DNA from 3 places in the Streptomyces sp. NPDC001914 genome. Region 2 is predicted to be linked to each of the others. Evidence: predicted binding sites of a transcription regulator. Region 2 holds the regulator's gene; each other region holds the start of a gene.
The links. The regulator HrcA, encoded in region 2, represses chaperone genes, less so after heat shock. The targets are predictions, from matches to a motif close to TTNGCACTCNGNNNNNCNGAGTGCNAA.
Positions count from the first base shown of each region.

Region 1: a site for HrcA is predicted at 5,298-5,324, ahead of groL (chaperonin GroEL). Genes of this name have one in related genera too.
Region 3: a site for HrcA is predicted at 2,129-2,155, ahead of groES (co-chaperone GroES). Genes of this name have one in related genera too.

Region 1 is NZ_JBIASW010000011.1:182,818-192,816, forward strand. It holds gene ACFYYF_RS28685 (hypothetical protein) at 1-575, shown strand, start outside; gene ACFYYF_RS28690 (hypothetical protein) at 683-895, opposite strand; gene ACFYYF_RS28695 (helix-turn-helix domain-containing protein) at 1,011-1,853, shown strand; gene ACFYYF_RS28700 (DUF397 domain-containing protein) at 1,834-2,034, shown strand; gene ACFYYF_RS28705 (NADH:flavin oxidoreductase) at 2,117-3,238, opposite strand; gene groL (chaperonin GroEL) at 3,550-5,172, opposite strand; gene ACFYYF_RS28715 (cold-shock protein) at 5,543-5,746, opposite strand; gene ACFYYF_RS28720 (MoaD/ThiS family protein) at 6,188-6,463, opposite strand; gene thrC (threonine synthase) at 6,460-7,758, opposite strand; SAM riboswitch class I at 7,776-7,932, opposite strand; gene ACFYYF_RS28730 (glucosyl-3-phosphoglycerate synthase) at 8,138-9,082, shown strand; gene ACFYYF_RS28735 (trehalose-6-phosphate synthase) at 9,162-9,999, shown strand, end outside.
Region 2 is NZ_JBIASW010000010.1:212,727-222,725, forward strand. It holds gene ACFYYF_RS27475 (nitronate monooxygenase) at 1-254, opposite strand, end outside; gene dnaJ (molecular chaperone DnaJ) at 364-1,503, opposite strand; gene hrcA (heat-inducible transcriptional repressor HrcA) at 1,504-2,520, opposite strand; gene ACFYYF_RS27490 (MBL fold metallo-hydrolase) at 2,697-3,425, shown strand; gene ACFYYF_RS27495 (DUF3097 domain-containing protein) at 3,457-4,263, shown strand; gene hemW (radical SAM family heme chaperone HemW) at 4,495-5,733, opposite strand; gene ACFYYF_RS27505 (SpoIIE family protein phosphatase) at 5,821-7,965, opposite strand; gene ACFYYF_RS27510 (response regulator) at 8,257-8,841, shown strand; gene ACFYYF_RS27515 (AMP-dependent synthetase/ligase) at 8,901-9,999, opposite strand, start outside.
Region 3 is NZ_JBIASW010000002.1:312,506-322,504, forward strand. It holds gene ACFYYF_RS06475 (methyltransferase domain-containing protein) at 1-194, opposite strand, end outside; gene ACFYYF_RS06480 (polysaccharide deacetylase family protein) at 286-1,236, shown strand; gene ACFYYF_RS06485 (polysaccharide deacetylase family protein) at 1,233-1,985, shown strand; gene groES (co-chaperone GroES) at 2,300-2,608, shown strand; gene groL (chaperonin GroEL) at 2,759-4,384, shown strand; gene ACFYYF_RS06500 (ester cyclase) at 4,538-5,245, opposite strand; gene ACFYYF_RS06505 (SDR family NAD(P)-dependent oxidoreductase) at 5,356-6,129, opposite strand; gene ACFYYF_RS06510 (MOSC domain-containing protein) at 6,179-6,871, opposite strand; gene ACFYYF_RS06515 (LysR family transcriptional regulator) at 6,951-7,868, shown strand; gene ACFYYF_RS06520 (WhiB family transcriptional regulator) at 8,185-8,514, opposite strand; gene ACFYYF_RS06525 (response regulator transcription factor) at 8,904-9,515, shown strand; gene ACFYYF_RS06530 (sigma-70 family RNA polymerase sigma factor) at 9,969-9,999, shown strand, end outside.

The DNA.
Region 1 (9,999 bases), on a different contig from region 2:
AGCTGACCGCCCTCGGCCGCGCCCTGCGGCTGCTCGGGGAGCACGGCGACACACTGACCGCCGACACCCCCGACGCCAGGCTGCACGAGGTCAAGGCGGATCTGAAGCGGGCCCTGGACCTGCTCGACGAGACGGTGTCGACGGCCAAGCCGACCACCCGCTGCTCCGAGCACCCGAACGGCCCGGTGGACGAGAGCGCCCCGGACCGCTGTCTGCTCTGCGAGACCCGCCGCCGCACCGCCCGCCGCACCGAGGTCAACGACGCGTACACGCACGGCCGGACGCCCGCACCGGACGAGCTGCCCGACCGCACGATGTCCCGCTACGGCGTGCGCGGCGACCGCCCCCAGCCCCAGCAGCGCTGGCTCCCGGAGGTCTGGAACGGCCAGACGTGGCTCCTGTGCGGCACCCCCCGCCGCGACCGCCAGGAAGCCGAGCGCTTCCTGGCCGCCGAGCGCCGGGCTCCCCGCCCCGGCATGGCCTACCGCCTCGTCCACGAGTTCACCGACTACGAGGTGCTGCGCATCTGGGGCACCCCGGTCAAGGTCGACATCGAACCCATGGGGAATCTCTAGACGGGCAGGTGGGCCCGGCCGGACGGCCCAGGGTGACCGGACCGGCCCGGAGGCCCGGCAGGCCGGAGAGGGCCGGGAACGGGCGGCCCCCTGCCGGAGTCCGCGGATCAGGGCAGGCGCCCCTCCGCGTTGATCCGCCGCACCCGTGCCCGCAGCACCTCCCCCGGCGGCGCCTCCGCCAGGGCCTCGGGCGGACAGTCCCACTCGATCCCCCCGCCCGGCGGCCGCAGTTGTACGAGGCCGCCCTCGCGCCCCATGACCCGGCCGAGCCGCCCGTCCCGCACGTCGATCGCGTACTCCTCGCCCGACGTCGTCTCCATCGCACCGAACCTTCCACGCTGAGTGTTCGCTTTCACCACCCAGCGTGACCGTCGTGCCCGTAACCTGGCCAGAGTCGGCGCTCCAACAACCCCACCTGTTGGACGGGAGGTCGCCATGCCCAGCCCCAAGGACCTCGACCCCTCCTCCTCCCCGCGCGCCATGATCGGCGCGGAGCTGCGGCACGCCCGCGAGAGCGCCGGCCTCAGCCAGTCGGACCTGGGTGAACCGCTCTTCGTCAGCGGTTCCTTCATCGGCCAACTGGAGTCGGGGACACGCCGGTTGCAGCTCGAATACGCCGTCCGGATAGACGAGATCCTCGGGACCAGGGGCTTCTTCGAGCGCAACTGCAGGGCCCTGGCCAGGTCGAAGTACCCGGACCACTTCGTGGAGGCGGCGGAGGCGGAGGCCTTGGCGGCGGCGATCAGGGAGTATGCGACGCTGCTGATCCCGGGGTTGCTGCAGACGCGGGGGTACGCGGAGGAGATCTTCCGGGCCTACAAGCCGACCGCGCAGGGCGAAGAGATCGAGGCTCTGGTGACGGCCCGACTCGAACGCGCTCGTCTCATCGGCCATCCAACAACGCCGTTGTTGTGGGTGGTTCTGGACGAAGCCGTACTCCGGCGCCGGGTCGGCGGTCGCGGGGTGATGTCAGCGGCCCTCCTTCACATCACGGCCCTGGCCCGTCAACACCGGATCATTGCCCAGGTACTGCCGTTCAGCTCCGGAGCCCATGCGTCGATGACCGGCCCTTTGAAGCTGATGGAGTTCGAGGACGCGCCCCCGCTGTCGTTCGTCGAGGGACCGGACATGGGGAAGCTGATGGACGATCCGGCAACAGTCGCCCGCCACAACCTCACCTTCAACCTGCTTCAGGCTGCGGCCCTTTCACCACAGGACTCGCTGGCCCTGATCGAATCCGTGGCGCAGGATTACGGGCATGGAGACCAACACCCGTGAGAGCGACCTGACCACCGCTACCTGGCACAAGTCCAGCTACAGCGGGGGCGAGGGCGGGAACTGCCTGGAGGTCGCCGAAAGCCGACGCAACGTCATCCCGGTCCGGGACTCCAAGAACCCCGGCCCGGTGATCACCTTCGGCACCGCAGCCTGGGGCGCTTTCGTCGCGCACCTCGGCTGACCGGAAGAGCGCAAAAAAGGGACGGCGCCCGCGTCACAGCGGGCGCCGTCCCTCCCCCGTTCCCCCCGTTACCGGGAAGCTGTCAGCTCAGCGAGCCGAGCGCCGCCGCGTCGTACGGCGCGAGCTCGTCGAAGCGGCCGGCCAGGACCTTCGCCGCCCACTGGGGGTCCTGGAGCAGCGCGCGGCCGACGGCGACGAGGTCGAACTCGTCGCGCTCCATGCGGTCGAGGAGGTCGTCGATGCCCTTGACCGGGGAGCCCTCGCCCGCGAAGGCCTTGATGAAGTCGCCGTCCAGACCGACCGAGCCGACGGTGATGGTGGGCCTGCCCGTCAGCTTCTTCGTCCAGCCGGCGAGGTTCAGGTCGGAACCGTCGAACTCGGGCTCCCAGTAGCGGCGCGTGGAGGCGTGGAAGGAGTCCACTCCGGCCGCGGCGAGCGGGGCGAGGATCGCCTCCAGCTCCTCCGGGGTCTCCGCGAGGCGGGCGTCGTACGCCTGCTGCTTCCACTGCGAGTAGCGGAAGATGACGGGGAACTCGGGCGAGACGGCCGCCCGCACCGCGGCGACGATCTCCGCCGAGAACTTCGTACGGGCCACCGGGTCGCCGCCGTAGGCGTCCTCGCGCCGGTTGGTGCCCGCCCAGTGGAACTGGTCGAGCAGGTAGCCGTGGGCACCGTGCAGTTCGACACCGTCGAAGCCGATGCGCTCGGCGTCGGCGGCGGCCTTGGCGAACGCCTCGATGACGTCGTCGAGGTCCTGCTGGGTCATGCTCTTGCCGGTGACCTCGGCGCCCTCCTTGTAGAGGCCGGAGGGGCCGACCGGCGGGGCGTCGGCGAAGGGCGGCTCGCCCGCCTTGCGGACCATGCCGATGTGCCACAGCTGCGGGACGATCGTGCCGCCCCCCGCGTGCACGGCGTCGGCGACCTTCGCCCAGCCGGCGAGCTGGTCCTCGCCGTGGAAGCGCGGCACGCTGTCGCTCTGCCCGGCCGAGTCGTGGCCCACGTAGGTGCCCTCGGTGACGATCAGGCCGACGCCCGCGGCGGCGCGGCGGGAGTAGTACCCGACCACGTCCTCTCCCGGTACGCCGCCCGGCGAGAACATCCGGGTCATCGGGGCCATGGCGATCCGGTTCGGGACGGTCAGGCCGTTGATGGAGATGGGACGGGCCAGGATCTCGGCTGCGCGGGACGCGGCGTCAGCGGTCACGTGGGGGCTCCTCGGGGAGGTGGGCGGTATGACGTCGGGCTGTCTGCGAAACAGGAGATTCCATGCGGTATGTGCACATGCATCGACTGCTCGTCAGCGTCAACCTCCGCACCGGGCGAGGCATTCCGCCGCCCCCGCACTCACCCCTGTGATCCGGGCCACGTAACGGGCCGTACCGTCCCCGGCGAACGCCCGGGGCAGGCGTCCGGGGCAGGGGCAGGCGTCCGGGCCGGGAAACGCCCGAGGGCGGCACCCTCCCTCGCGGGAAGGTGCCGCCCTCGGAACGTCAGGACGTTGATCGACGGGGTCGATCAGAAGTCCATGTCACCGCCCGGCATGCCGCCCGGAGCGGCCGCGGCGGCCTTCTCCGGCTTGTCGGCGATGACGGCCTCGGTGGTCAGGAACAGCGCGGCGATGGAGGCGGCGTTCTGCAGGGCAGAGCGCGTCACCTTCGCCGGGTCGATGATGCCTTCGGCGATCATGTCGACGTACTCACCGGTCGCGGCGTTCAGGCCGTGGCCGACGGGAAGGTTGCGCACCTTCTCGACGATGACGCCACCCTCGAGGCCACCGTTGACGGCGATCTGCTTGAGCGGGGCCTCCAGGGCCAGACGCACGGCGTTGGCGCCGGTCGCCTCGTCACCCGAGAGCTCGAGCTTCTCGAAGACCGAGGAAGCCTGGAGCAGGGCCACGCCACCACCGGCGACGATGCCCTCCTCGACGGCCGCCTTCGCGTTGCGAACGGCGTCCTCGATGCGGTGCTTGCGCTCCTTGAGCTCGACCTCGGTGGCGGCACCGGCCTTGATGACGGCCACGCCGCCGGCCAGCTTCGCCAGACGCTCCTGGAGCTTCTCGCGGTCGTAGTCCGAGTCCGAGTTCTCGATCTCGGCACGGATCTGGTTCACACGGCCGGCGACCTGGTCGGCCGAGCCGGAGCCGTCGACGATCGTGGTCTCGTCCTTGGTGATGACGACCTTGCGGGCGCGGCCCAGCAGGTCCAGACCCGCGTTCTCCAGCTTGAGGCCGACCTCCTCGGAGATGACCTCGCCGCCCGTGAGGATGGCGATGTCGCCGAGCATGGCCTTGCGGCGGTCACCGAAGCCCGGGGCCTTGACGGCGACGGACTTGAAGGTGCCACGGATCTTGTTGACGACCAGGGTCGACAGGGCCTCGCCCTCGACGTCCTCGGCGATGATCAGCAGCGGCTTGCCCGACTGCATGACCTTCTCCAGGAGCGGGAGCAGGTCCTTCACGTTCGCGATCTTGGAGTTCGCGATCAGGATGTACGGGTCGTCGAGGACGGCCTCCATACGCTCCATGTCGGTGGCGAAGTACGCCGAGATGTAGCCCTTGTCGAAGCGCATACCCTCGGTGAGCTCCAGCTCCAGACCGAAGGTCTGGGACTCCTCGACGGTGATGACGCCTTCCTTGCCGACCTTGTCCATCGCCTCGGCGATGAGCTCGCCGATCTGGGTGTCGGCGGCGGAGATGGAGGCCGTGGAAGCGATCTGCTCCTTGGTCTCGACATCCTTCGCCTGCTCCAGCAGGGCACCGGAGACGGCCTCGACGGCCTTCTCGATACCGCGCTTGAGGGCCATCGGGTTGGCGCCGGCGGCGACGTTGCGCAGGCCCTCGCGGACGAGCGCCTGGGCGAGAACGGTCGCGGTGGTCGTACCGTCACCGGCGACGTCGTCCGTCTTCTTGGCGACTTCCTTGACCAGCTCGGCGCCGATCTTCTCGTACGGGTCCTCGAGCTCGATCTCCTTGGCGATGGAAACACCATCGTTGGTGATCGTGGGCGCGCCCCACTTCTTCTCGAGGACGACGTTGCGGCCCTTGGGGCCGAGGGTGACCTTGACGGCGTCGGCGAGCTGGTTCATCCCGCGCTCGAGACCGCGCCGTGCCTCCTCGTCGAACGCGATGATCTTGGCCATGTGAAGTGGTCCTCCCGGACGGGGTGGATTGCTCCGGATCGCGCCCGCGCCCGCGACGGACGGCCCCCGAGCCCTGTGGTTCCTTGCCCCACAGGCCCGTGAGCCTCGCCGGCCCGATCCAAGTTCTGTCACTCTCACTCGGAGAGTGCTAACGCCAATGATTAGCACTCGACCCCTGCGAGTGCAAGCGCCTCTCAGCAAAACAGGGCCGCCGGGCAGCCTCCGCGCGACGCCCCGGCCGAGGGGGCTCGCGGGCACGCGGGCGCACGCGCCACGCGGCAGGACCGGCCGGGGACGCACGAGGGGCCCGCATCCCCTGCGGGATGCGGGCCCCTCGTGCGTGAGTGAGTCGGTGGTCGTTCGCGCCCGATCAGACGGCGAGTTTGACCATGTCCGCCTGCGGACCCTTCTGGCCCTGCGAGATCTCGAACTCCACTCGCTGACCCTCTTCAAGGGTGCGGTAGCCGTCCATCTGAATCGCGCTGTAGTGCACGAAGACGTCCGCACCACCGTCGACCGCGATGAAGCCGTACCCCTTCTCCGCGTTGAACCACTTGACGGTGCCCTGAGCCATGCCTAACTCCCCTATTACTGGCCCTTGCACAGATCCACACTTCGCGGATCCGGGTCAGACCTCACCCCCCAACGGTTGGGGGTGTGCGCCGGAACGCGTCGACCGCGGCTGAATGTATCTGTCCAACTGCCCTCTGCAACAGGTCAATCGGACGAGAATTCTGGGCATGGCCGATCAATGATATGCGGAGAATGCGCAAGGATTCGGGGCAAGTCGGGCCCCGCAAATGCCATAAAATGCCCAAAAAGGTGAGCCATTTTGGCTACTTCTTGTCGCCCGCCGAAGGGTCACTCATATGCGTCCGGCATGAAACCAACATCCAGATCGGCGCGACTTCCCCAACTCTAGCGCGTTCAACCCTACAGAATTGCCCCCTCCGCTTGTCTCACGGAGGGGGCAATTATGTGAACGCAATGTGTTCGGCATTACCGAGGGTAACGATCAGCCTCCGGCGACGGCCGGAATGATCGAGACGCCGACGCCGTCCGGGGTCGCCGTCTCCAGTCCCTGCTCGAAGCGCACGTCGTCGTCGTTGACGTACACGTTCACGAAACGGCGCAGCTTGCCCTGGTCGTCCAGGACGCGCGCGGCGATGCCCGTGTGGTTCTTCTCCAGGTCGCTGATGACCTCGGCGAGGGTCGCGCCCTCGGCCGTCACCTCGGCGGCGCCACCGGTGTAGGTGCGCAGGATGGTGGGGATGCGGACGTTGACGCTCATGATGCGAGGCCAGCCTCTCGGAAGGAGTCGAGGTTCGGGCGGATGGTCGCGGTCAGCCCGGTGTCGGAGGCCACCGCGTCCAGGGTCTTGAGGCCGTCGCCGGTGTTCAGCACGACCGTGGTGAGGGCCGGGTCGAGAAGACCGTTCTCGATGAGCTTGCGGGTGACGCCGACGGTCACGCCGCCCGCCGTCTCCGCGAAGATGCCCTCGGTGCGCGCGAGCAGCTTGATCGCGTCGACGATCTGCTCGTCGTTCACGTCCTCCACCGCGCCGCCGGTGCGCCGCGCGATGTCGAGCACGTACGGGCCGTCCGCCGGGTTGCCGATCGCGAGCGACTTGGCGATGGTGTCCGGCTTCTGCGGCCGTACGACGTCGTGGCCGGCCTTGTAGGCGACGGAGACCGGGGAGCAGCCCTCGGCCTGGGCGCCGAAGATCTTGTACGGCTTGTCCTCGACGAGTCCGAGCCTGATCAGCTCCTGGAGCCCCTTGTCGATCTTCGTGAGCTGGGAGCCGGAGGCGATCGGCACGACGAGCTGGTCGGGGAGCCTCCAGCCGAGCTGCTCGCAGATCTCGTACGCCAGGGTCTTGGAGCCCTCCGCGTAGTACGGCCGCAGGTTCACGTTGACGAAGCCCCAGCCCTCGCCGGCCGGGTCGCCGATCAGCTCGGAGCAGAAGCGGTTCACGTCGTCGTAGTTGCCCTCGATGCCGACGAGCTCGCCGCCGTAGACCGCGGCCATGACGACCTTGCCCTGCTCCAGGTCGTGCGGGATGAACACGCAGGAGCGGAAGCCGGCGCGGGCCGCCGCGGCGCCCACCGCTCCGGCCAGGTTGCCGGTGGAGGAGCAGGAGAGGGTGGTGAACCCGAAGGCGCGGGCCGCTTCGAGGGCCTGGGCGACGACGCGGTCCTTGAAGGAGTGCGTCGGGTTGCCGGAGTCGTCCTTGACGAAGAGCTTTCCGGCGTCGACGCCGAGCTCACGGGCGAGGTTGTCGGCCTGGACGAGCTTGGTCCAGCCGGGGTTGATGTTCGGCTTGTCCGCCACGTCCGCGGGGACGGGCAGCAGCGGCGCGTAGCGCCAGATGTTCGCGGGTCCCGCTTCGATGCGCTTGCGGAGTTCCTCGGTGTCGTACGCCGAGAAGTCGTAGGCGATCTCCAGCGGGCCGAAACACTCCTCGCAGGCGAAGAGCGGGCCGAGCGGGACGCGGTGTCCGCACTCGCGGCAGGAAAGCGCCGCGGCGGGGCCGAGGTCTACCGCGTCGGCGGAGTTCGTGGTGCTTGCAACTGTCTGCGCAGCCATGGAGGCGAGGCCCTTTCTCCTCATCTTCCTCACGACGCACTTCGCCGTGAGACGGATTTGGCACCTTCCCTAGCCGGGAGCCTCGCGACGCGATCGACATCGATCGGTACGAGACCGGCTGGAGGGTTGCCGGGGCTTCATCGGGCCGTATCCCTCTGCCCCTCTGGATGAGCGGTATTTGATTGTTGAACTGTTGAACACGATACGCGCCGACGATCCAGGACATGCGATGGTCATGCGCGTTGTTCAAGACTGTAACCGAAGGCCAGGACAGTTGAGATAGTCGTCCGAACCGCGAGACGACGGCAATCGATCTGCCGCTGGCCGCAGCGGGCACGCCGATGAGAGCGTGTGATCAGACAGTGAGGAGCCGCAGACGGTGCTGAGAGAAGTCGAAAGCTGGCTGAGCACACGCTCCTGGTCCGCGACCGACCGCCCGCTCCACAAGATCATGGCAGCCAAACGCGTCACCGGCTCCACGGTCAGTGTCGTCCTGCCCGCGCTGAACGAGGAGGAGACGGTCGGCGAGATCGTCGCGATCATCCGCCACGACCTGATGCAGCAGGTGCCCCTCGTCGACGAGATCGTCGTCGTCGACTCCGGATCGACCGACCGCACCGCCGCGGTCGCCGCCGCCGCGGGCGCGCGGGTCGTCCACCGCGACGACATCCTCCCGCGCATCCCGGCCGTGCCCGGCAAGGGCGAGGTGTTGTGGCGGTCGCTGCTCGTGACGAGCGGGGACATCGTCTGTTTCGTCGACGCGGACCTCAGGGAGTTCTCGTCCGACTTCGTCTCCGGGATCGTGGGACCGCTGCTCACCGACCCTGGCGTGGACCTGGTCAAGGCCATGTACGACCGCCCGATGGCCGGCGGCGGCGGGCAGGGCGGCCGGGTCACCGAGCTGATGGCCCGCCCCCTGCTGAACATGCACTGGCCCCAGCTCGCGGGCTTCGTCCAGCCGCTCGGCGGCGAGTACGCGGCCCGCCGCTCGCTGCTGGAACAGCTCCCCTTTCCCGTCGGCTACGGCGTCGAACTGGGCATGCTCGTCGACGCCCTGCACCTGGTGGGCCTGGACGCCCTCGCCCAGGTCGACGTCGGGGTGCGCAAGCACCGGCACCAGGACGGCCAGGCACTCGGCCGCATGGCCGCCGCCATCTACCGCACCGCACAGCTCCGGCTGGCACGCGGGCACCTGATCCGCCCCTCCCTCACCCAGTTCGAGCGCGACCGCGACGGTTTCCGGCCGCGCACGTACTCCGTGGACACGGAGGAAAGGCCGCCGATGAGCGAAATCTCCGAGTACCAGGCGCGCGAAGCCGCGTAGTCAGGCCCTGAACGGCCGGGCATCGCATACGGCCGAAGGGCGCGTTTGAGCGTTTCGAGACGGGGCTAGGTTTCGAGGCATGGCTTCAACGCACGGTGCCCACAGGATTCTGGTCGCCTCCAACCGCGGCCCGGTCACCTACGAGGTACGGGAGGACGGCTCGCTGCACGCCAGACGCGGCGGCGGCGGCCTCGTCTCGGGACTCTCGGCGATCGGGCCGGACGCGGGCGCCCTCTGGGTCTGCTCCGCGCTCGGCGACGGTGACCGGGAGGCCGTCCGGCGCGGAGTCCACGAGGACGGCGTACGGATGCTGGCCGTCGACGCGGACACGCACGCCGACGCGTACAACGGCATCGCCAACTCCGTGCTGTGGTTCGTGCACCACCTGCTCTACCAGACCCCGCTGGAGCCGGTCTTCGACGCGGAGTTCCGGCGCCAGTGGGAGTCGTACCGGACCTACAACCGCGCCTTCGCCGAGGCGCTGGCCGAGGAGGCGGCCGAGGGCGCGGCCGTGCTGGTCCAGGACTACCACCTGTGCCTGGTGCCCGGGATGCTCCGCGAACTGCGCCCCGACCTGCGCATCGGTCACTTCTCCCACACCCCGTGGGCGCCCGAGGACTACTTCCGGATACTGCCCGACGACATCCGCGCGGAGCTGATGGCGGGCATGCTCGGCGCGGACCGGGTGGCCTTCCTGACCTGGCGGTGGGCCACCGCGTTCATGCGCTGCGCGGAGGAGACCGATCCCGCCCGCTACCGCGCCGTCCTGCCCCCGGACGGTGCCCCCAGGACGATCGAGCACCTGGACGGCACCGGGGCGCCGGTGCGCGAGACCCGCGTCGGCGTGCACGGCCTCGGCGCGGACGCCGAGTTCCTGCGCGAGCGCTCGCACCGCGCGGACGTCGGGGAGCGGATGG
Region 2 (9,999 bases):
TACACCTCGACCGCCGCGGCGTCCGCGTGCTCGGGCTGCGGGAGGAACAGGTTGACGCCGAAGGGACGGCCGGTCAGCCCGCGCAGCTGCTTGATCTCCTGGTACATGCCGTCGGCGGTCTTGTACCCCGCCGCGAGGAAGCCGAGCCCGCCGGCCTCGGACACGGCGGCCGCGAGCTGCGGGACGGAGACTCCGCCCGCCATGGGGGCCTGCACGATCGGGTGAGGGAAGAGATCGGTCAGCGCGGAGGACATGACGGCATGTTGTCACGTCCCCCGGGCAAGTCCGAATCCGGTCGTCCGGCCGGATTCGGCCTCCGACGTGGAGGGCACGGGACGCGTCGGGCCCCGTGCCCCGCCTGGATCACCGGCCGTTGAAGGCGTCCTTCAGCCGGGAGAAGAGCCCCTGCTGACCGGGCTGGAACTGACCGGTGGGCCGCTCCTCGCCGCGCAGCTTGGCGAGCTCGCGCAGCACCCGCTCCTGCTCCGGGTCGAGCTTGGTCGGCGTCATGACCTCGACGTGCACGACGAGGTCGCCGCGGCCGCCGCCACGCAGGTGCGTGACACCCCGGCCGTGCAGCGGGATCGACTGGCCGGACTGCGTGCCCGGACGGATGTCGACCTCCTCCATGCCGTCGAGCGTCTCCAGCGGCACCTTGGTGCCGAGGGCCGCCGCGGTCATCGGGATGGTGACCGTGCAGTGCAGGTCGTCGCCGCGCCGCTGGAAGGTCGAGTGCGGCAGTTCGTGGATCTCCACGTACAGGTCGCCGGCGGGGCCGCCGCCGGGGCCGACCTCGCCCTCGCCCGCGAGCTGGATGCGGGTGCCGTTGTCCACACCGGCCGGGATCTTGACCGTGAGGGTGCGGCGGGAGCGGACCCGGCCGTCGCCCGCGCACTCGTGGCACGGGGTCGGGACGACGGTGCCGAAGCCCTGGCACTGCGGACACGGCCGCGAGGTCATGACCTGGCCGAGGAAGGACCGCGTCACCTGGGACACCTCGCCGCGGCCGCGGCACATGTCACAGGTCTGCGCGGCGGTGCCGGGCGCGGCACCCTCGCCGTTGCAGGTGCCGCAGACGACGGCCGTGTCGACCTGGATGTCCTTCGTGGTGCCGAAGGCCGCCTCGTCGAGCTCGATCTCCAGGCGGATCATGGCGTCCTGGCCCCGGCGGGTGCGCGAGCGCGGTCCGCGCTGCGACGCCGTGCCGAAGAACGCGTCCATGATGTCCGAGAAGTTCCCGAAGCCGCCCTGGCCGAAGCCTCCGGCACCGGCGCCGCCGCCCTGCTGGGACAGCGGGTCGCCGCCGAGGTCGTAGACCTGCTTCTTCTGCGGGTCCGACAACACCTCGTACGCGGCGTTGATCTCCTTGAACCGCTCCTGCGTCTTCGGATCGGGATTGACGTCCGGGTGCAGCTCGCGAGCGAGCCTCCGGAACGCCTTCTTGATCTCGTCCTGGGACGCGTCGCGGCGCACGCCGAGTACGGCGTAGTAGTCCGTGGCCACTTACGACTCCGCCAGGATCTGTCCGACGTACCGTGCCACCGCTCGTACCGCTCCCATCGTTCCCGGGTAATCCATGCGGGTCGGGCCGACCACGCCGAGTTTGGCTACTGCCTCGCCGCCCGAACCGTAGCCGACGGAGACCACGGACGTGGAGTTGAGTCCCTCATACGCGTTCTCGTGCCCGATTCGCACGGTCATGCTCGAATCCCCGGCCTCTCCAAGCAACTTGAGGAGCACGACCTGCTCCTCCAGCGCTTCGAGCACCGGCCGGATGGTGAGAGGGAAGTCATGTCCGAAACGCGTCAGATTGGCGGTACCGCCGATCATCAGGCGCTCCTCGGTCTCCTCGACGAGCGTCTCCAGCAGTGTGGAGAGCACCGTCGAGACCGTACCCCGGTCCTCCGCCTCGAAGGCTTCCGGGAGGTCCTGGACGAGCTGCGGGACGTCCGCGAAGGGACGCCCCGCGACCCGGCTGTTGAGCCGGGCCCGCAGGTCCGCCAGCGACGTCTCACCGAACGGCGCCGGACAGTTGATCATGCGCTGCTCGACCCGGCCGGTGTCCGTGATCAGCACGAGCATCACCCGCGCGGGGGCGAGCGAGAGCAGCTCCACGTGGCGCACGGTCGAGCGGGTCAGCGAGGGGTACTGCACCACGGCCACCTGCCGGGTGAGCTGCGCGAGCAGCCGCACGGTCCGGCCGACGACGTCGTCCAGGTCGACGGCGCCGTCCAGGAAGTTCTGGATGGCGCGGCGCTCGGGCGCGGTCATCGGCTTGACGCCCGCGAGCTTGTCGACGAAGAGGCGGTAGCCCTTGTCCGTGGGGATGCGCCCGGCGCTGGTGTGCGGCTGGGCGATGTACCCCTCGTCCTCCAGGACCGCCATGTCGTTGCGGACGGTCGCCGGCGAGACGCCGAGGCGGTGCCGCTCGGTGAGCGCCTTGGAACCGACCGGCTCCTCGGTGCCCACGTAGTCCTGGACGATGGCGCGCAGCACCTCGAGCCTGCGTTCGCTGAGCATCGCGCACCTCCAGAAGTCGACTCGGTGGTCTTCGTGGCCTTCGTGGCTTTCGCCTGGCACTCAGCGCACGCGAGTGCCAACGTTCCCCGGTTCAGTGTACGGCGGTGAGGCACACCCCGGGCAAGGGCGGGCCTGCGATGTCGTGCGCGGCACCCGCTCACCGTTAGCGTCGCCGCATGAGGCTGACTTGGGAAGAGCTCGGGTGGGAAAGGGTGGCGCCCCGGGTGGGGCGACAGCGGCTTCCGGACTGGGACTGCACGGTGGGACTCGTCGTCGGCGAGGGGGCGGCGCTGATGATCGACGCCGGGTCGAGCCTCGCGGAGGGCGCGAAGGTGCGCCGGGAGGCGCAGGCGCTCACCGGCCACCGTGTGACCCTTCTCGCGCTCACCCACCCCCATTTCGATCACGTCTTCGGCGCGGCGGCGTTCGCCGGCGCGCGGATCTTCACCGCGGGCGGCTCGTCCGCGGTGTACGAGGACGGCCGCGAGGAGCTGTACGCGGACGCGGTGCGCAACGGCCTGGACCCCCGGGCCGCGGAGGAGGCGGCCGACGCCCTCGTACGCCCCCGGGACCTGTTCGTGTGGGACACCTGGCGGCTGGACCTCGACGGCGGCGTCCAGGTCCTGCTGGTGCGGATCGGCGAGGGACACACCGGGCACGACCTCGCGGTCGTGGTGCCGGGCGACCCGACGGTGGTGTTCTGCGGCGACCTGGTCGAGGAGTCGGGCGAGCCGCAGGCGGGCCCCGACGCCGTACCGTCGCGCTGGCCCGCCGCGCTCGACCGGCTGCTCGGACTGGGCGGCGAGGACGCGCTGTACGTCCCCGGCCACGGGGCGGTCGTGGACGCCGCGTTCGTACGGTCCCAACGGGACGCCCTGGCCGAGCGTTTCGGCGTGTCGCGGTGAGGGCGGCCGGGCTTCTCCTATCGTCATCCGAATGCGCCAGTACTCTCCGGACCTGACCCCACCGTGGAAGAAGCCCCGGCCCGTGCCCGAGGTCCCGGCGGACCCGGGTCTGGTCGTCGAGGAGCCCGGCACCGGCTTCTGCGGCGCTGTGATCCGCTGCGAGGCGGGCACGGTGACCCTGGAGGACCGCTTCGGCAAGCACCGGGTGTTCCCGCTGGAGCCGCGCGGCTTCCTGCTGGAGGGCAGGGTGGTGACCCTGGTCCGCCCGACGGCCTCCGCGCCGGTGCGCCCCAGCCGTACGGCGTCCGGCTCGGTGGCGGTCCCCGGCGCACGCGCCCGGGTCGCACGCGCCGGGCGCATCTACGTCGAGGGCCGTCACGACGCCGAACTGGTCGAGCGGGTCTGGGGCGACGATCTGCGCGTCGAGGGCGTGGTCGTGGAGTACCTGGAGGGCGTGGACGACCTCCCCGCTGTCGTGGACGCGTTCTCCCCGGGCCCGGACGCCCGGCTCGGCGTCCTCGTGGACCACCTGGTCCCGGGTTCGAAGGAGTCCCGGATCGCGGAGGCGGTCACGAGCGAGCACGCCCTGGTGCTCGGCCACCCGTACATCGACGTCTGGGAGGCCGTGAAGCCGTCCTCGGTGGGCATCCCGTCCTGGCCCCGGGTCCCGCACGGCCAGGACTGGAAGACGGGCGTGTGCCGGGCCCTGGGCTGGCCGGAGAACACCGGCGCGGCCTGGCAGCACATCCTGTCCCGGGTCCACTCCTACAAGGACCTGGAACCGGCCCTCCTGGGCCGGGTGGAGGAACTGATCGACTTCGTCACGGCTCCGGAGTGACGGGCGGGACGCCGAAGTGACGGCCGGACGCCGGACTGACGCGTTCGGCACCGGAGTGACGGGCCGGGCGCCGGACTGACGGATTTCGCCACCGGAGTGACGGGCCGGGCGCCGGCGACGGGAGGGCGCCCGTGTCCCCTTCGGGGCCGGGTCCCTTCCGGGGCCGGGTCCCCCGCCGCGGCCTGGGTCGGCCGTCGGCCGGGGCAGCCCGCCGTCACGGCGTCCCGTCGTTCAGTCCACCAGATCCCGGACGACGGCGTCCGCCAGGAGACGGCCGCGCAGGGTGAGGACGGCACGGCCGGCGTCGTACGGGCCGGCTTCGAGGAGTCCCTCGGACAGGGCGCGGCGGGCTGCCGCGAGGCCGTCGGGGCGGAGCAGGGAGAGCGGGCAGCCCTCGCGCAGCCGCAGCTCCAGGAGGATGCGCTCGACCCGGCGGTCCTCCTCGGAGAGGAGTTCGCGGCCCGCCCCGGGGGAGCGGCCCTCGGCCAGTGCCGCCGCGTACGCCCCCGGATGCTTCACGTTCCACCAGCGAACGCCGCCGACGTGGCTGTGCGCCCCGGGCCCCGCGCCCCACCAGTCGGCGCCCCGCCAGTACAGCTCGTTGTGCAGACAGCGGCTGTCCGGCGAGCCGGCGGTGGCCCAGTTCGACACCTCGTACCACTCGAAGCCCGCCGCCGACATCACCTCGTCCGCGATGAGGTAGCGGTCCGCGTGCACGTCGTCGTCCGTCATGGGGACCTCGCCCCGGCGGATCCGGCGCGCGAGCTGCGTGCCCTCCTCGACGATCAGCGCGTACGCGGAGATGTGGTCGGGACCGGCGCCGAGGGCCGCCTCCAGGGAGGCCCGCCAGTCGTCGTCCGACTCCCCCGGCGTGCCGTAGATCAGGTCCAGGTTCACATGTGCGAAGCCGGCCGCGCGGGCCTCGGCGACGCAGGCCTCGGGGCGGCCCGGGGTGTGCGTGCGGTCGAGCACCTTCAGGACGTGCTGCCGGGCGCTCTGCATGCCGAAGGAGATCCGGTTGAAGCCCCCGGCGCGCAGAGTCGCGAGGTACTCGGGGCCGACCGACTCGGGGTTCGCCTCCGTCGTGACCTCGGCGTCGTCCGCGAGCCCGAACTCGTCCCGGATCGCGCCCAGCATCCGTACGAGATCGTCGGCGGCCAGCAGCGTGGGCGTACCGCCTCCGACGAAGACCGTGCGGACCGGGCGGGGGTCGTCGCCGAGGACCTTGCGGGCGAGCCGGATCTCGTCGGTCAGGGTGTCCGCGTAGTTGTCGCGGGAGGCGAGCACGCCGCCGCTGCCCCGCAGCTCGGTCGCCGTGTAGGTGTTGAAGTCGCAGTAACCGCAGCGGGTCGCGCAGTACGGAACGTGGAGATAGAACCCGAGGGGCCGCTCGGCCGCCCCGGCCAGGGCGTGCGAGGGCAGCGCCCCGTCGTCGGGGACGGGCTCACCGTCGGGAAGTGCGGAAGGCATGCGTTCCATTGTCCAGCACGCCCGGGGTGGACGTGTCCGGCGAGCCTTTGGCCGGGCGGCCGCGGTGGGCCGGGCGGCCGCTGTGGGCTAGTCGGCCTGTAACACCAGCAGGGCCATGTCGTCCTCGGGCGGGCGGGGGCCGAAGGCGTGGACCAGCGCGCGGATCCGTTCCGCGATCATCTCGGCGTTCAGGCCGGCGCAGCCCGCCAGGGCGTGCGCGAGACCGTCCTCGTCGTCGAACTGGCGGGACCCGTCGCGCCGCTCCGTCACCCCGTCGGTGACGCACAGGAGCGTGTCCCCGGGGTACATCTCGAAGGTCTCGGAGGTGTACTCGGGGTCCTCGAAGACGCCGAGCAGGGTCTGCGGCCGGGCCATCTCCCGTACGTCGCCGTCGGGACCCAGCAGCAGCGGCAGCGGATGCCCCGCCGAGGCGAGGGTGCAGCGCACACCGCCCTCGAAGGGGACCAGCTCGCCGTAGAGCATGGACAGGAAACGCGTCTGCGGGCCGAGGTCGGCGCCGAGCCCGGGTCCGCCCGCGGCCACGAGCGCCCGGGCCGCCGCGTCCGCTGCCTCCGTCGCGTCGTCGAGGAGGAGCTGGTTGAGACGGTCGAGGACGTCCGCGACGTCGTAGCCCTCACGGGCCAGCAGTCGCAGCCAGGGCCGGGCCAGGCCGATCACGACGGCGGCCTCGGGCCCCTTGCCCTGGACGTCGCCGACCGCGAAGCACCAGCGTCCGTCGCCCGCCGGGAACACGTCGTAGAAGTCGCCGCTCGGCCCGCCCTTGTCGAGCGGTTCGTAGACGAGGGCGCTGCGCACCCCGGGGATCTCGGCGACCGCGCCCGGCAGCAGCCCGCGCTGCAGGACCCGGCTGATGGTGGCCTGGCGCGCGTACTGGCGGGCCGCGCCGATGGCCAGCGCGATGCGGCGGCTGAGGTCCTCGACCAGTCCGGTGACCTCGTCGGGGAAGTCGGGCGGTCCGGCCCGCCCGATCACCAGCGTGCCCAGCGGCCGGCCGCCCGCGATCAGCCGGTACGCCAGTGCCGCCCCGCTCGCCCCGCGGGCGCCCAGCGCCCCGCCGGGCCAGGGCACCGGGACGGCCCGCGAGCGCACGGCGTCGGGCAGCCGCGGCGGGTCCTTCTCCAGTGCCTGGCGCAGGCCCTCGATCAGGTTCTCGCTCCCGTGCCAGACCCGGGCGAGGCGGGGGCCGAGGGCCAGGCCGAACCCGCCGGCCCGGTCGGTGGCCTCGTCCTCCAGCCATACCGCGCACCAGTCGGCGAGGCGCGGGACGAGGAGCTGCCCGGCCAGCGCGGCGACCAGGTCCTCGTCGAGCTGCCCGGCGAGCAGGTCCGAGGCCTCGGCGAGGAAGGAGAGGGCACCCCGGTCGAGCCAGTCGTGGCCCCGGGCGGCGCTCAGGTCCGCCCCCGCGGCGGCCACGGGGCGATACGGCTCACCGCCGGCTCCCGGTCCGTACCCCGGGACCCGGCCCTCCGCGTACGCGGTGGCCCCGGCGCCGGCCGCGTCCGGACCGTCCGCCGCGCCGGTGAGAGCGTCGGCGCCGGCGAACCCGCCCGGTCCCGCGAACGCTCCGGGGAGCCCGCCCGTGAGCCCGTCGTCGTCCACGAAGGCGCCCCTCGCGGAGAGACCGTCCACGTCGTCGAAGCGGCCCGGCCGGCGCAGGTCGTCCGCGTCCGTGAAGACGCCCGCCCCCGGCAGGGCCCCGGCGGCCCCGTCGACCAGCAGCCTCGACCACACCGTCTTGACGCCCGGACGGTAGGTGATGCCCCAGGCCTCGGAGAGCGCGGAGACCAGACGCAGGCCCCGTCCGTACTCGGGTGTCCCGTACGACGGTTCGGCGCCGTCCTCCCGTATGGCACGCGAGGGATGGTGGTCGGAGACCTCGACGACCAGCGGGCCGGGCGGGCCGTCGGCCGCGCACTCCAGACGGCACAACAGCTCGACGTCGGTACCCGCGTGGACGACAGCGTTGGTGACGAGCTCGCTGACCACCACGCACGCGTCCTCCGTGAGCCGGTCGTCGATGATCTCGGCGCCGGGCAGGGGCGGTTCGGCCCAGCTCAGAAGCGTGTCACGGAGGAACCGGCGCGCGGCCGCGGGAGCAAGCGGAGTGCCCGGCAGCGATGTGCGCGACACGACGTCCCGGCCGGTGGGGTGGTGCGCGAGCGTGTCCGGTGCGCACGCCGTGGACTCCCGTTGCGTCGGAATGGCCCCCACTGTGCGGCTCCCTGGGCAGTTCGGACGAAGACACCTCGGACGATGCGGCCAGGGTGACAGACTGGCGGCACTCATAAGCGGCGAGTCACCGAAGTGGGCCGTCATGAGTGAGAACAGTGGTATGGATGTGCTCGAAGACGGACAGAATCGAGCATCCGATCCACGTCCACCGCCCGCCACTGCGACGGCGCGGGACGGCGACTTCGGCGCGGCGCACGGGGCGGGTCGGGGACCGGCCGCCGGACCCGCGAGGCACCGAGAAAACCACGGACCGAGTGAGGCACCGTCATCATGAGCGCTGAGGCGACGACCGGCGAGGGAGCGAGCATCCTCCTCGTCGACGACATGGAGGACAACCTGGTCGCGCTGGAGGCCGTCCTGCGTTCCCTCAACGAGCCGCTGGTGCGGGCGCGTTCGGGCGAGGAGGCGGTGCGGGCGCTGCAGCGGCAGCGGTTCGCGGTCGTCCTGCTCGACATCCGCATGCCGGGCATGGACGGATTCGAGACGGCCGCGAACATCAAGCGGCTCGACCGGACCAAGGACGTGCCCATCATCTTCCTGACGGGCACGGACGCCGACGCGGGCTACGCCTTCCGCGGCTACGCGACGGGGGCCGCCGACTATCTGACGAAGCCGTTCGACCCGTGGGTCCTGCGCGCCAAGGTCAGCGTCTTCCTCGACCTGCACCGCAAGAACCGTCAGCTGGAGTGCCTGCTCGCCCGTGAGCAGGACCAGTTCGACGAACTCGCCGCCCGCCTCGGGAGGATGGACACGGACCTGGCGGCGGGCACCGCACCCGACGTGCCCGCGCTCCGCGACCAGATACGGCGGATGGACGAACTGCTGGGCAGGATGCGGCGCAGGCGGGACGGTTAGGAGCGAACACCACGGCTGCCGGCCCCCGCGGACCGGGGCCGGCAGCCGGGTGCGGGGTGCTACGCCTCGCGGGAGCCCGCGTACATCTCGTCGATCAGGTGCTTGTACGCCTTCTCGACGACCGGGCGCTTCAGCTTGAGGCTCGGAGTGATCTCGCCGTGCTCGACGTCCAGGTCACGGGGCAGCAGACGGAACTTCTTGATGGTCTGCCAGCGCTGCAGGCCCCCGTTGAGCTCCGTCACGTAGCCCTCGACGAGGGCGATGGTCGCGGGCGCCGCGACGACGTCGGCGTACGACTTGCCCGCCAGGCCGTTGTCCTTGGCCCAGTCGAGGATGGACGGCTCGTCGAGGGCGATGAGCGCGGTGCAGAAGTTCCGGTCGGCGCCGTGCACGAGGATGTTGGAGACGTACGGGCAGACGGCCTTGAACTGGCCCTCGACCTCGGCGGGCGCGATGTACTTGCCGCCCGAGGTCTTGATGAGGTCCTTCTTGCGGTCGGTGATCCGCAGATAGCCGTCCGCGGACAGCTCGCCGATGTCGCCGGTGTGGAACCAGCCGTCCGCCTCCAGGACCTCGGCGGTCTTCTCGGGCAGGCCGTGGTAGCCCTCCATGATGCCGGGGCCGCGCAGCAGGATCTCGCCGTCGTCCGCGATGCGCACCTCGGTGCCGGGCACCGGCTTGCCGACCGTGCCGGTGCGGTAGGCCTCACCCGGGTTCACGAAGGAGGCGGCGGAGGACTCGGTGAGTCCGTAGCCCTCCAGGATGTGGATGCCGGCGCCGGCGAAGAAGTAGCCGATGTCCGGCGCGAGCGCGGCGGAGCCGGAGATGCAGGCGCGCAGGTTGCCGCCGAAGGCCTCGCGGATCTTGGCGAAGACGAGCGCGTCGGCGACCTTGTGCTTGGCGCCGAGCGCGAACGGCACCGAGGCCGAACCCGTGCGGCGGAAGTTGTCCTGACTGGCCTTCGCGTACTCCCGTGACACCTCGGCGGCCCACTGGAAGATCTTGTACTTGGCGCCGCCGCCGGCCCGTGCCTTGGCCGCGACCCCGTTGTAGACCTTCTCGAAGATGCGCGGGACGGCCGCCATGTACGTCGGACGCACCACCGGAAGGTTCTCGATGATCTTGTCCACGCGGCCGTCGACGGCGGTCACGTGACCG
Region 3 (9,999 bases), on a different contig from region 2:
TCGGCGCCGAACTTCGCCACCGCCCGCTGCCGCAGGCGTGCCTGACCGAGGGCCGCCGAGACCAGTTCGGCCGGGTGCTCGCGGCGCAGCCGGGTGGCGACGGCCAGTTCCTGCGCCGGTTCCGTGGCGCGGACCTCGTCGAGCAGGGCGCGGCCCTCGGCGGTGAGGAGGGGGGCGAAGGAGACGTCGTTCACCCGGCCATTGTGGGCCAGTCGGTGGACGGTGTGCTTCCGGCGGCGGTGTCGGGGCCCTCGCGCGGGAGGTGAGCTGGGAGGATCCGGCTCCATGCGACCCGTACGACAAAATGATAAAAACGGCGCAAGAGGGGCCGGTGTGCGCCGGGGAGTCGGCGTGCTCGCCCTCGCCCTCCTCGCCTCCGGCTGCGCCGGGTCCGGCGCGGCCCCGGCACCCGGAGCCGACGGCGGCGCCGGAGGGGCCCACGCCCCGCGGGCCGCACACCTGGAGGGCCCCGCCGGCGCCCTCGCCGCGTACGCCTCCCGGCTCCGGGCGGCACAGGTCCGGCGCGCCGCCGTCGCCAGGCGCTGGGGCCTGACGGCGGTGCCGCTGACGCCTCCGGCGCCGCCCGCCAGGAAGCCGGTCATCGAGGCCCGCAAGGGCTTCGAGGTCGACGGCCAGAAGGAACTGGGGCTGCCGCCGGTCTTCACGACCGTCCCCACCAAGGACAAGGTCGTCTTCCTCACCGTCGACGACGGCGCCCAGAAGGACCCCGCGTTCCTGCGGATGATGAGCGACCTGAGGATCCCGTACACCGCCTTCCTCAGCGACTTCCTCGTCAAGGACGACTACGGCTACTTCCGGCGGATGCGCGACCGGGGCGTCACCCTCGACAACCACACGCTGCACCACCCCTATCTGCCGGCGCTCTCCTACGCCCGGCAGAAGCGCGAGATCTGCGGCATGCAGGACGTGATGGAGAAGCAGTTCGGCAGACGCCCGACCGTCTTCCGCCCCCCGTTCGGCAACTACGACCAGGACACCCTGCGCGCCGCCAGGGCCTGCGGCATCAGGTACGCGCCCATCTGGAACGAGGAAGTCTTCGCCGACCACTGGGAGTACCGCGAGGAGGACCAGGACCTGCACCCCGGCGACATCGTCCTCACCCACTTCCAGGGCCGCGAGCAAGGGACGGGCACCATGCCCGAGATGGTCCGCCGCTTCCTCAGGACGGTCACCGCCAAGGGATACGCGGTCGCACGCCTGGAGGACTACCTGTGAGGCTGCGCGCGCCGGCCGCCGGGCTGCTCGTGGCGGCACTGCTCAGCGGCTGCGCCCAGTCCGTCGACCCCATCGAGCGCCTCGGCAAGAAGGCCGCCCAGCGAGTCCACCCGACGCAGTCGGCGTACCGCCGCTGGGGTCTGGCCGGCCCCCTGACCCCGGCGCCGGACGTGACCGTACGGAGCACCGCGCGCACCGCGGACACGGGACTGCCGCCCGTCGTGACCCAGGTGCGCACCCGCGACAAGGTGGTCTTCCTGACGTACGACGACGGGGCGGAGCGCGACCCGCGGTTCGCCGACATGGTCCGCGAACTGCGCCTGCCGGTCAGCATGTTCCTCACGGACCGGGTCGCCGGCCCCGGATACGGGCGTCTCGCCCGGCTGCGCGCGGTCGGCGCGAACCTGCAGAACCACACCCTCGACCACGTCACCCTGCGCGGTCTGCCCTACGCGGGCCAGCGCGCCGAGATCTGCGGACAGCAGGACAAGCTCGCACGGCGCTTCGGCGTCCGGCCCCGGCTGCTGCGACCCCCCTACGGCAGGTACGACGACACCACCCTGCGGGCCGCCGCCGACTGCGGGGTCGCCGCCATCGTCCTCGGCAGGACGGCCGACGCGCACCGGCTCCGGCCGGGCGACATCCTCGCGGGCCCCGGCGAAGGCGGTCTCACGGACGCCACGCTCCGGTTGCTCCGGAGGATCCAGCGCGAGGGCTTCACCGTGGCGCGGCTGGAGAACTACCTCTAGAGGGCACCCGGGGGAGAGAGAACGGCCTTCGGGGGCGCCGAGCGGCGGACCGGCATCAAGGGACTCGCACCGGCGAGCCCCTTCCGGAGTGCGCCCGTTCGGTGGGGTCCCGCCCCTTCCGGTCCACGCCACGCCGGACGGCTTTGGCACTCCGCTTGACCGAGTGCTAATCACAGTCATAGTCTCAGGTCTGGCACTCCCCCCTGGAGAGTGCCAACAGCGACGGGCAGGTCCGGCACCCGCGACGACGGATCGACCTGGTCGCCACCTCAGACAGTTAACCCCGTGAGATCTCCGAAGGGGGAGGTCGGATCGTGACGACCGCCAGCTCCAAGGTTGCCATCAAGCCGCTCGAGGACCGCATCGTGGTCCAGCCGCTCGACGCCGAGCAGACCACGGCCTCCGGCCTGGTCATTCCCGACACGGCGAAGGAGAAGCCCCAGGAGGGCGTCGTCCTGGCCGTGGGCCCGGGCCGCATCGAGGACGGCAAGCGTGTCGAGCTCGACGTCGCCGTCGGCGACATCGTTCTCTACAGCAAGTACGGCGGCACCGAGGTGAAGTACAACGGCGAGGAGTACCTCGTCCTCTCGGCTCGCGACGTGCTCGCGATCATCGAGAAGTAATTCACCTGGTAAGGGAGTTCGGGGTTCGTCCCCGGGCGACCCCGCACCAAGCATTGCAGTGAACCACGCCCCTGGCACCCGCGATATTCCAGCCGGGCGCCGGGGGCGCGGTTCGTTCTCCACATTTTCCGAGAGGGCTGAACCGCTTCCATGGCGAAGATCCTGAAGTTCGACGAGGACGCCCGTCGCGCCCTTGAGCGCGGCGTCAACAAGCTTGCCGACACGGTGAAGGTGACGATCGGCCCCAAGGGTCGCAACGTCGTCATCGACAAGAAGTTCGGCGCTCCCACCATCACCAACGACGGTGTGACCATCGCCCGTGAGGTCGAGGTCGAGGACCCGTTCGAGAACCTCGGCGCGCAGCTCGTGAAGGAGGTGGCGACCAAGACCAACGACATCGCGGGTGACGGTACGACCACCGCCACCGTGCTCGCCCAGGCGCTCGTGCGCGAGGGCCTGCGCAACGTCGCCGCGGGTGCCTCCCCGGCGCTGCTGAAGAAGGGCATCGACGCGGCCGTCAAGGCGGTCTCCGACGAGCTCCTCGCCACCGCGCGCCCGATCGACGAGAAGTCCGACATCGCCGCCGTCGCCGGTCTGTCCGCCCAGGACCCGCAGGTCGGCGAGCTCATCGCCGAGGCGATGGACAAGGTCGGCAAGGACGGTGTCATCACCGTCGAGGAGTCCAACACCTTCGGTCTGGAGCTCGACTTCACCGAGGGCATGGCCTTCGACAAGGGCTACCTGTCCCCGTACATGGTGTCCGACCAGGAGCGTATGGAGGCCGTCCTCGACGACCCGTACATCCTCATCCACCAGGGCAAGATCAGCTCCATCCAGGACCTGCTGCCGCTGCTGGAGAAGGTCATCCAGTCGAACGCCTCCAAGCCGCTGCTGATCATCGCCGAGGACGTCGAGGGCGAGGCCCTGTCGACCCTGGTCGTGAACAAGATCCGCGGCACGTTCAACGCCGTCGCCGTGAAGGCCCCCGGCTTCGGTGACCGCCGCAAGGCCATGCTCGGCGACATCGCCACCCTCACCGGTGGTCAGGTCATCGCCGAGGAGGTCGGCCTCAAGCTCGACCAGGTCGGCCTGGACGTGCTCGGCAGCGCCCGCCGCGTGACCGTCACCAAGGACGACACCACGATCGTCGACGGTGCCGGCAGCAGCGACGAGGTCGCCGGCCGCGTCAACCAGATCAAGGCCGAGATCGAGAACACCGACTCCGACTGGGACCGCGAGAAGCTCCAGGAGCGCCTCGCGAAGCTGGCCGGCGGCGTGTGCGTGATCAAGGTCGGCGCCGCCACCGAGGTGGAGCTGAAGGAGAAGAAGCACCGTCTGGAGGACGCCATCTCCGCGACCCGCGCCGCGGTCGAGGAGGGCATCGTCTCCGGTGGTGGCTCCGCGCTCGTCCACGCCGTCAAGGTCCTCGAGGGCAACCTCGACAAGACCGGCGACGAGGCCACGGGTGTCGCGGTCGTCCGCCGCGCCGCCGTCGAGCCGCTGCGCTGGATCGCCGAGAACTCCGGCCTCGAGGGTTACGTCATCACCTCCAAGGTCGCCGAGCTCGACAAGGGCCAGGGCTTCAACGCCGCCACCGGCGAGTACGGCGACCTGGTCAAGGCCGGCGTCATCGACCCGGTCAAGGTCACCCGCTCCGCCCTGGAGAACGCGGCCTCCATCGCCTCCCTGCTCCTGACGACCGAGACCCTGGTCGTCGAGAAGCCGGCCGAGGAAGAGGCCGACGCCGGCCACGGCGGCCACGGCCACTCCCACTGACGTCCGACGCCCTGAGCGCGGACACGCCCCCCGGGGCGTGACGTCGTGAAGAGGTCCCCGTTCCACGAGGAACGGGGACCTCTCGCGTTCCGCGGGACCATCCCCGTGCGGAGCGGCCTCGTTGCACGGGACCGTCCCCGTGCGGGAGTGGCCTCAGCCCTCCATCGCGTCCAGCGCGCCGAGATCCGCCATCAGGCCCAGCCGGTCGTACTCCCACCAGCCCTCGGCGATCTTTCCGTCCTCGTTGCACCGGAAGATCGTCGTGCCGGTCATGGAGACCTGCTTCCCGGACGCCGGGATCCCCATGAAGTCACCCGTGTGCGTGCCGCTCCAGGTCCACCGCGAGCAGACGCGGTCGCCCTCGGCGATCTGGTCGTCGATGGTGAACGTGAAGTCGAAGCCGCCGCGCCACATCTCCATCTCGCGCCGTATCGCGTCGAGCCCCATGGTGTCCTGCTCGTTGGCGGGATCGTGGTCGTGATAGCTCTCCGCCATCAGCCCGTCGAGCGGCGGCAGTTCCCCGGGAGCACCCAGCATCTCGAAGAAGCCGCGGATGTTCGCCGCGTAGAGCTGCTCGTCGCGCACCACGTCGAGGTCCGTGAACGTCGGCATGCCCTCACAGAGCGCCACCATCTCCTGGAAGATCGTGTCGGTCTCCGCGAGCTTCGAGTTCCGCATCGCGTCCTCGTACGACGGGAACTCCACGATCTCCACGAAGTGACTCGCGTCGGAGCGGTCCTTGCCGATGACGCTGTGCGTCGCGGTCCGTTTCCCCTTGGTCTTCTCGACCCACGTGTCCATCAGCCGGTTCATCTCGTCGAACCGACTGGTTCTACAGTCAATCAACTGCATGAATGTCATGGCGCCGCCTCCGGCCCCCTGGTCCGGTTGATCCACCTCGATTCTCCCACCGGAGGGGCGACACCACCCACCGCGCGATCATCGCGAACGGACCGCCCGGGCGCCCCGGTTCACTCGGGTCCGTACTTGCGCCCGGTCCGCGACGAGATCCCGCCCAGGAGCGCGCGCGGCGTCACCTTCACCACGCCCATCAGCACCTTGTAGCGCGGGTCCGGGACCGACAGCGTCCTGCCGCGGGCCAGATCGGCGAGCGCCGCCGCGACCAGCTTGTCGGCGTCCAGCCACATCCAGTTCGGGATGTTGTCCGTGCCCATCCCGGCCCGCTCGTGGAACTCGGTGCGCACGAAGCCCGGGGCCAGCGCCATCAGCCGGACCCCGCTGCCCGCGAGATCCTTCGCCGCGCCCTGCGTGAACTGCACGACCCACGCCTTCGACGCCCCGTACGTGCCCCGCGGCACGAACGCGGCCACCGACGCCACGTTGACGACCCCGCCCCGGCCGCGCTCCCGCATCGCCTCGGTCGCCGCCGACGTCAGCCGGAGAACCGCCTCGCAGTGGACCTTGAGCATCTTCAGCTCGTCCGCCATCGACACGTCCAGATAGCGGCCCTTGTTGCCGAAGCCGGCGTTGTTGACCAGCAGGTCGACCGGGTTCTTGCGGTCGGACAGCCGGGCGGCGACCTCCTCGATGCCCGCGTCCGTCGCCAGGTCGGCGGTGAGCACCTCGGCCTCGATGCCGTGGAGGTCGTGCAGCTCGGTCGCCTGCTCCCGCAGCCGCTTGGTGTCCCGCGCCACCAGCACGAGGTTGTGCCCGTCCGCCGCGAGCCGCCGCGCGAAGGCGGCACCGATCCCCGCGGTCGATCCCGTAATCAGAGCCGTTGTCATGGCGCAAGGGTAGTGACCGGCCCGGACCCCCGCCCCCCGGTGCGGCCGGTCACCCGGCGGCGGCCGCCCCGGTCTGTCCGCCGTACTTCGCCACGTACTCCCGCGCCGACGCCAGCGACTCCGGGTGCAGCGCCTCGCCCGCCGCCAACAGCCGTGGCAGCAGCTTCCGTTCGGTCGTCGCGGCGCGGAACTGGAGGGCGACGGTGACGTCGTGGGCGGGCCGGTGCACGATCTCGACCGGGTCCCCGGAGCGGATCTCGCCGGGCTCGATCACCCGCAGGTACGCGCCCGGCGCACCCCGGAGCGTGAACCGTCTGACCCAGCGCTTCTCGCCGAGGTGCTCCTGGAAGGTGCGGCACGGGATGCGCCCGCAGGTGACCTCCAGGACGACGTCGGAACCGATCCGCCAGCGTTCGCCGATCAGCGCGCCGGACACGTCGAGCCCGAGCGTCGTGAGGTTCTCGCCGAACACGCCGTTCGGCAGCGCCCGGCCGAGTTCGCGCTCCCAGTCGTCCAGGTCCTCGCGCGCCATCGCGTACACCGCCTGGTCGTCGCCCCCGTGGTGCCGCAGGTCGCACACGGTGTCGTCGGCCAGCCCGCTCCCGCCGGTCCCCTTGGGCCCCGGCGCCGTCACCCGGACCGGGCCGTCGACCGGCTGCTTGTCGATGCCGGTGACGCCCTCGGGGTGGTCCGTGTACGGGACGGTCCGGGCCCGGCCCACGTTCAGCGACAGAAGCTTCATGCCATCAAGCTAGGCGATACCGACCAAAGCGTCGACGCGATATTCGGCACAGCACCCAAGACGCGCTTATGCTCGAAAGGTGATCGAGGCTCGTCATCTCCGCGTCCTGCGCGCCGTCGCCACCACCGGGTCCTTCTCGGCGGCGGGCCGCGAGCTGGGCTGCACCCAGCCCGCCGTCAGCCAGCAGATGAAGGCCCTGGAGTCGTCCGTGGGCACTCCGCTGCTCGTCAGGACGGGCCGCGAGATGCGCCTCACCCAGGCCGGTGAGGCCCTGGTCAAGCACGCGGCGACCATCCTGGCCGGCCTCACGGCCGCGGAGGAGGAGGTCGCCGCGATCGCCGGTCTGCGCGCGGGCCGCGTCCGCCTGGTCTCCTTCCCCAGCGGCAGCTCCACCCTCGTCCCCACCGCCCTCGCCGCGCTGCGCGAGGCCCACCCCGGCACACGGGTCTCCCTGGAGGAGGCCGAACCGCCGGAGTCGGTCGAGAAGCTCCGGGCCGGCGACTGCGACATCGCGCTCGCCTTCCGCTACGAGAGCGCTCCGGGCGTCGAGGAGTGGGACGACCTCGTCGTACGGCCCCTGCTCATGGACCGCCTCGTCGGCCTGGTGCCCGAGCGGCACCGGCTCGCGCGCGCGGGGTCCGTCGCGATCGGCGAGTTCGCCGGTGAGCCGTGGATCGCGGGCTGCCCGCGCTGCCGCGGCCAGCTCGTCGAGGTCTGCCGTGGTGCGGGTTTCGAGCCCCGCATCGACTTCGCCACCGACGACTACCCGGCGGTGGTCGGGCTCGTGGGCGCGGGACTGGGCGTCGCCGTCCTCCCGGAACTCGCGATCGAGTCCGTACGCCCGAAGGGGGCCCGGACCGTGACGGTGGAGCCCGCGGTGCGCCGCGAGATCGTCGCGCTCACCCTCCCGGACCTCGCCGAGGTCCCGGCAGTGGCCGCGACGCTGGACCGGCTGGCACGGGCGGCGGCCCGCCAGCACTCCGCCGCCGGCAAGTAGGCGGCCCGCCGGCACTCGGCCGCCAAGCAGGCGGCCCGTCGGCATTCCGCCCGTCGGCGCTTCACCCGCCGGTGCTCGGCCCGCGAGGGAGCCGGGCCGTCACGGCGGGGCTCAACTCCTGCTGCGGCCCCCTGCACATGTCGTGCGCGTCGTGTGCTCCGTGGACACGCCCTACGGGCTGCACACGCCGTACGGGCTGCACACGCCGTACGGGCTGCACACGCCGTACGGGCTGTCGCGTACGCACCTCCAGTCCGTGCGCACCGGCCTGTACGCACACCGAACCTGTACGCGTCTTCAGGGCAGAAACGTTCCTTCAGTTGTTCGAAGCGGAAGCGTTTCCAGGGGCCGCCGCCGAGACCAGTCGGTTGCGTGCCCGTCCCATGAGCTCTTCGCGCTCGTCCTCGGTCAGTCCGCCCCACACGCCGTACGGTTCGCGCACCGCGAGCGCGTGTGCCGCGCACTCCGCGCGTACCGGGCATCTCATGCAGACCTCTTTGGCCGAGTTCTCACGAGCGCTCCGTGCCGCACCACGCTCACCCTCCGGGTGGAAGAAGAGCGAGCTGTCGACCCCTCGGCAGGCCGCGAGGAGCTGCCAGTCCCAGAGGTCCGCGTTCGGACCGGGAAGGCGGGAGAAATCTGCCATTGCGTGTCCCCTTGTTGCCGTTCTGGGCTGCTCTGTGCCCACCGACCGTACATCTACGATCTAAGGAGATGAAAATATGACTCATTGCGAATCTAGCCTCAGACACCAGCTAATGGGAAGAAAACAGGCTAAATGGGGCATGGGTTGTGATGAAACGTTGAGGGTCGGCGCGCATGTCTGCACCGTGTCCGCGCCCTCACGTACAGTGCCGATGACGGCCGACTGCCCCGTAACTCTTTCGAGTGACCATCGTTGAGATGGCTGAGGCGGTTGAAGGAACAAGCGCTCGGGTAGGCGGATGTATCCGCCTGCGAGTGTCGACCGCACAGGTGACGATTCGTAACAGCCTGGAGGCTCAAGGTGACGCGCATCAGCTGCGGAGGACGGTCATGACATCCGTCCTCGTCTGCGACGACTCCCCGCTTGCCCGAGAGGCGCTCCGCCGCGCGGTCGCGACCGTGCCCGGTGTCGAGCGCGTGACGACGGCGGCCAACGGCGAGGAAGTCCTCCGCCGCTGGGGAGCCGACCGTTCGGATTTGATTCTGATGGACGTACGCATGCCCGGACTGGGCGGCGTGGAGACGGTCAGGCGGCTGCTGTCCGCCGACCCCGGTGCGCGCATCATCATGCTCACCGTCGCCGAGGACCTGGACGGCGTGGCGCTCGCCGTCGCCGCCGGCGCCCGCGGTTATCTGCACAAGGACGCCTCGCGGGCGGAGCTGCGCGCCACCGTGACCCAGGCGCTCGCCGACCCGACCTGGCGGCTCGCCCCGCGCAGACTGCGTTCGGCGGAGATGGGCGCCGCGCCCACGCTCACCGCGCGTGAGATCCAGGTGCTCGAAGGAATGAGCCACGGACGTTCGAACGCCGAGATCGGCCGTGAGCTGTTCCTCTCCGAGGACACGGTCAAGACCCACGCCCGGCGGCTCTTCAAGAAGCTCGGCGCCTCGGACCGGGCGCACGCGGTCGCGCTCGGATTCCGGTGGGGCCTGGTTCGTTGAGGAGTGTCCCGTGGCACCCGGTGGATCAGCGCGCGGCGTCGGGTGCGGTGCACCTCGACGCGGAGGGCGTTCCCCGTACTGGGCGTATCCGGGCGGTCCGGCGACGCGGCGAGGTGCCGTAGCCGTCTTCACGCACGCGTCAGCCGTCCTCGCGCACGCGTCGGGGAGCGTCGGACAGCCCTCGGGTGAGCCGCCTCGCGGGTATGACATGGGCAGTCCCTGCCCGCCGGTCGGCGGGTGGGGCCGGGCCTTTGGAGCGTGCCTCCTCGGTGTCCGGACTCCGTTTCCCGGCGGATGCCGCATCCTTGAGGTGTGGAGTTCCTTGGGGACAAGTCGGTCGAGCGGAAGGGGAGGGCGCAGGAGATGAGTTCCGGCGCACCTGCTCATAACGCTTCGGTGCACAACTATGGACGCGGTGCCACGGACAGGACGACGTCAAGGCACCATGGACCGATGCGTGAAGACGAGACGACGGGGATCGGTG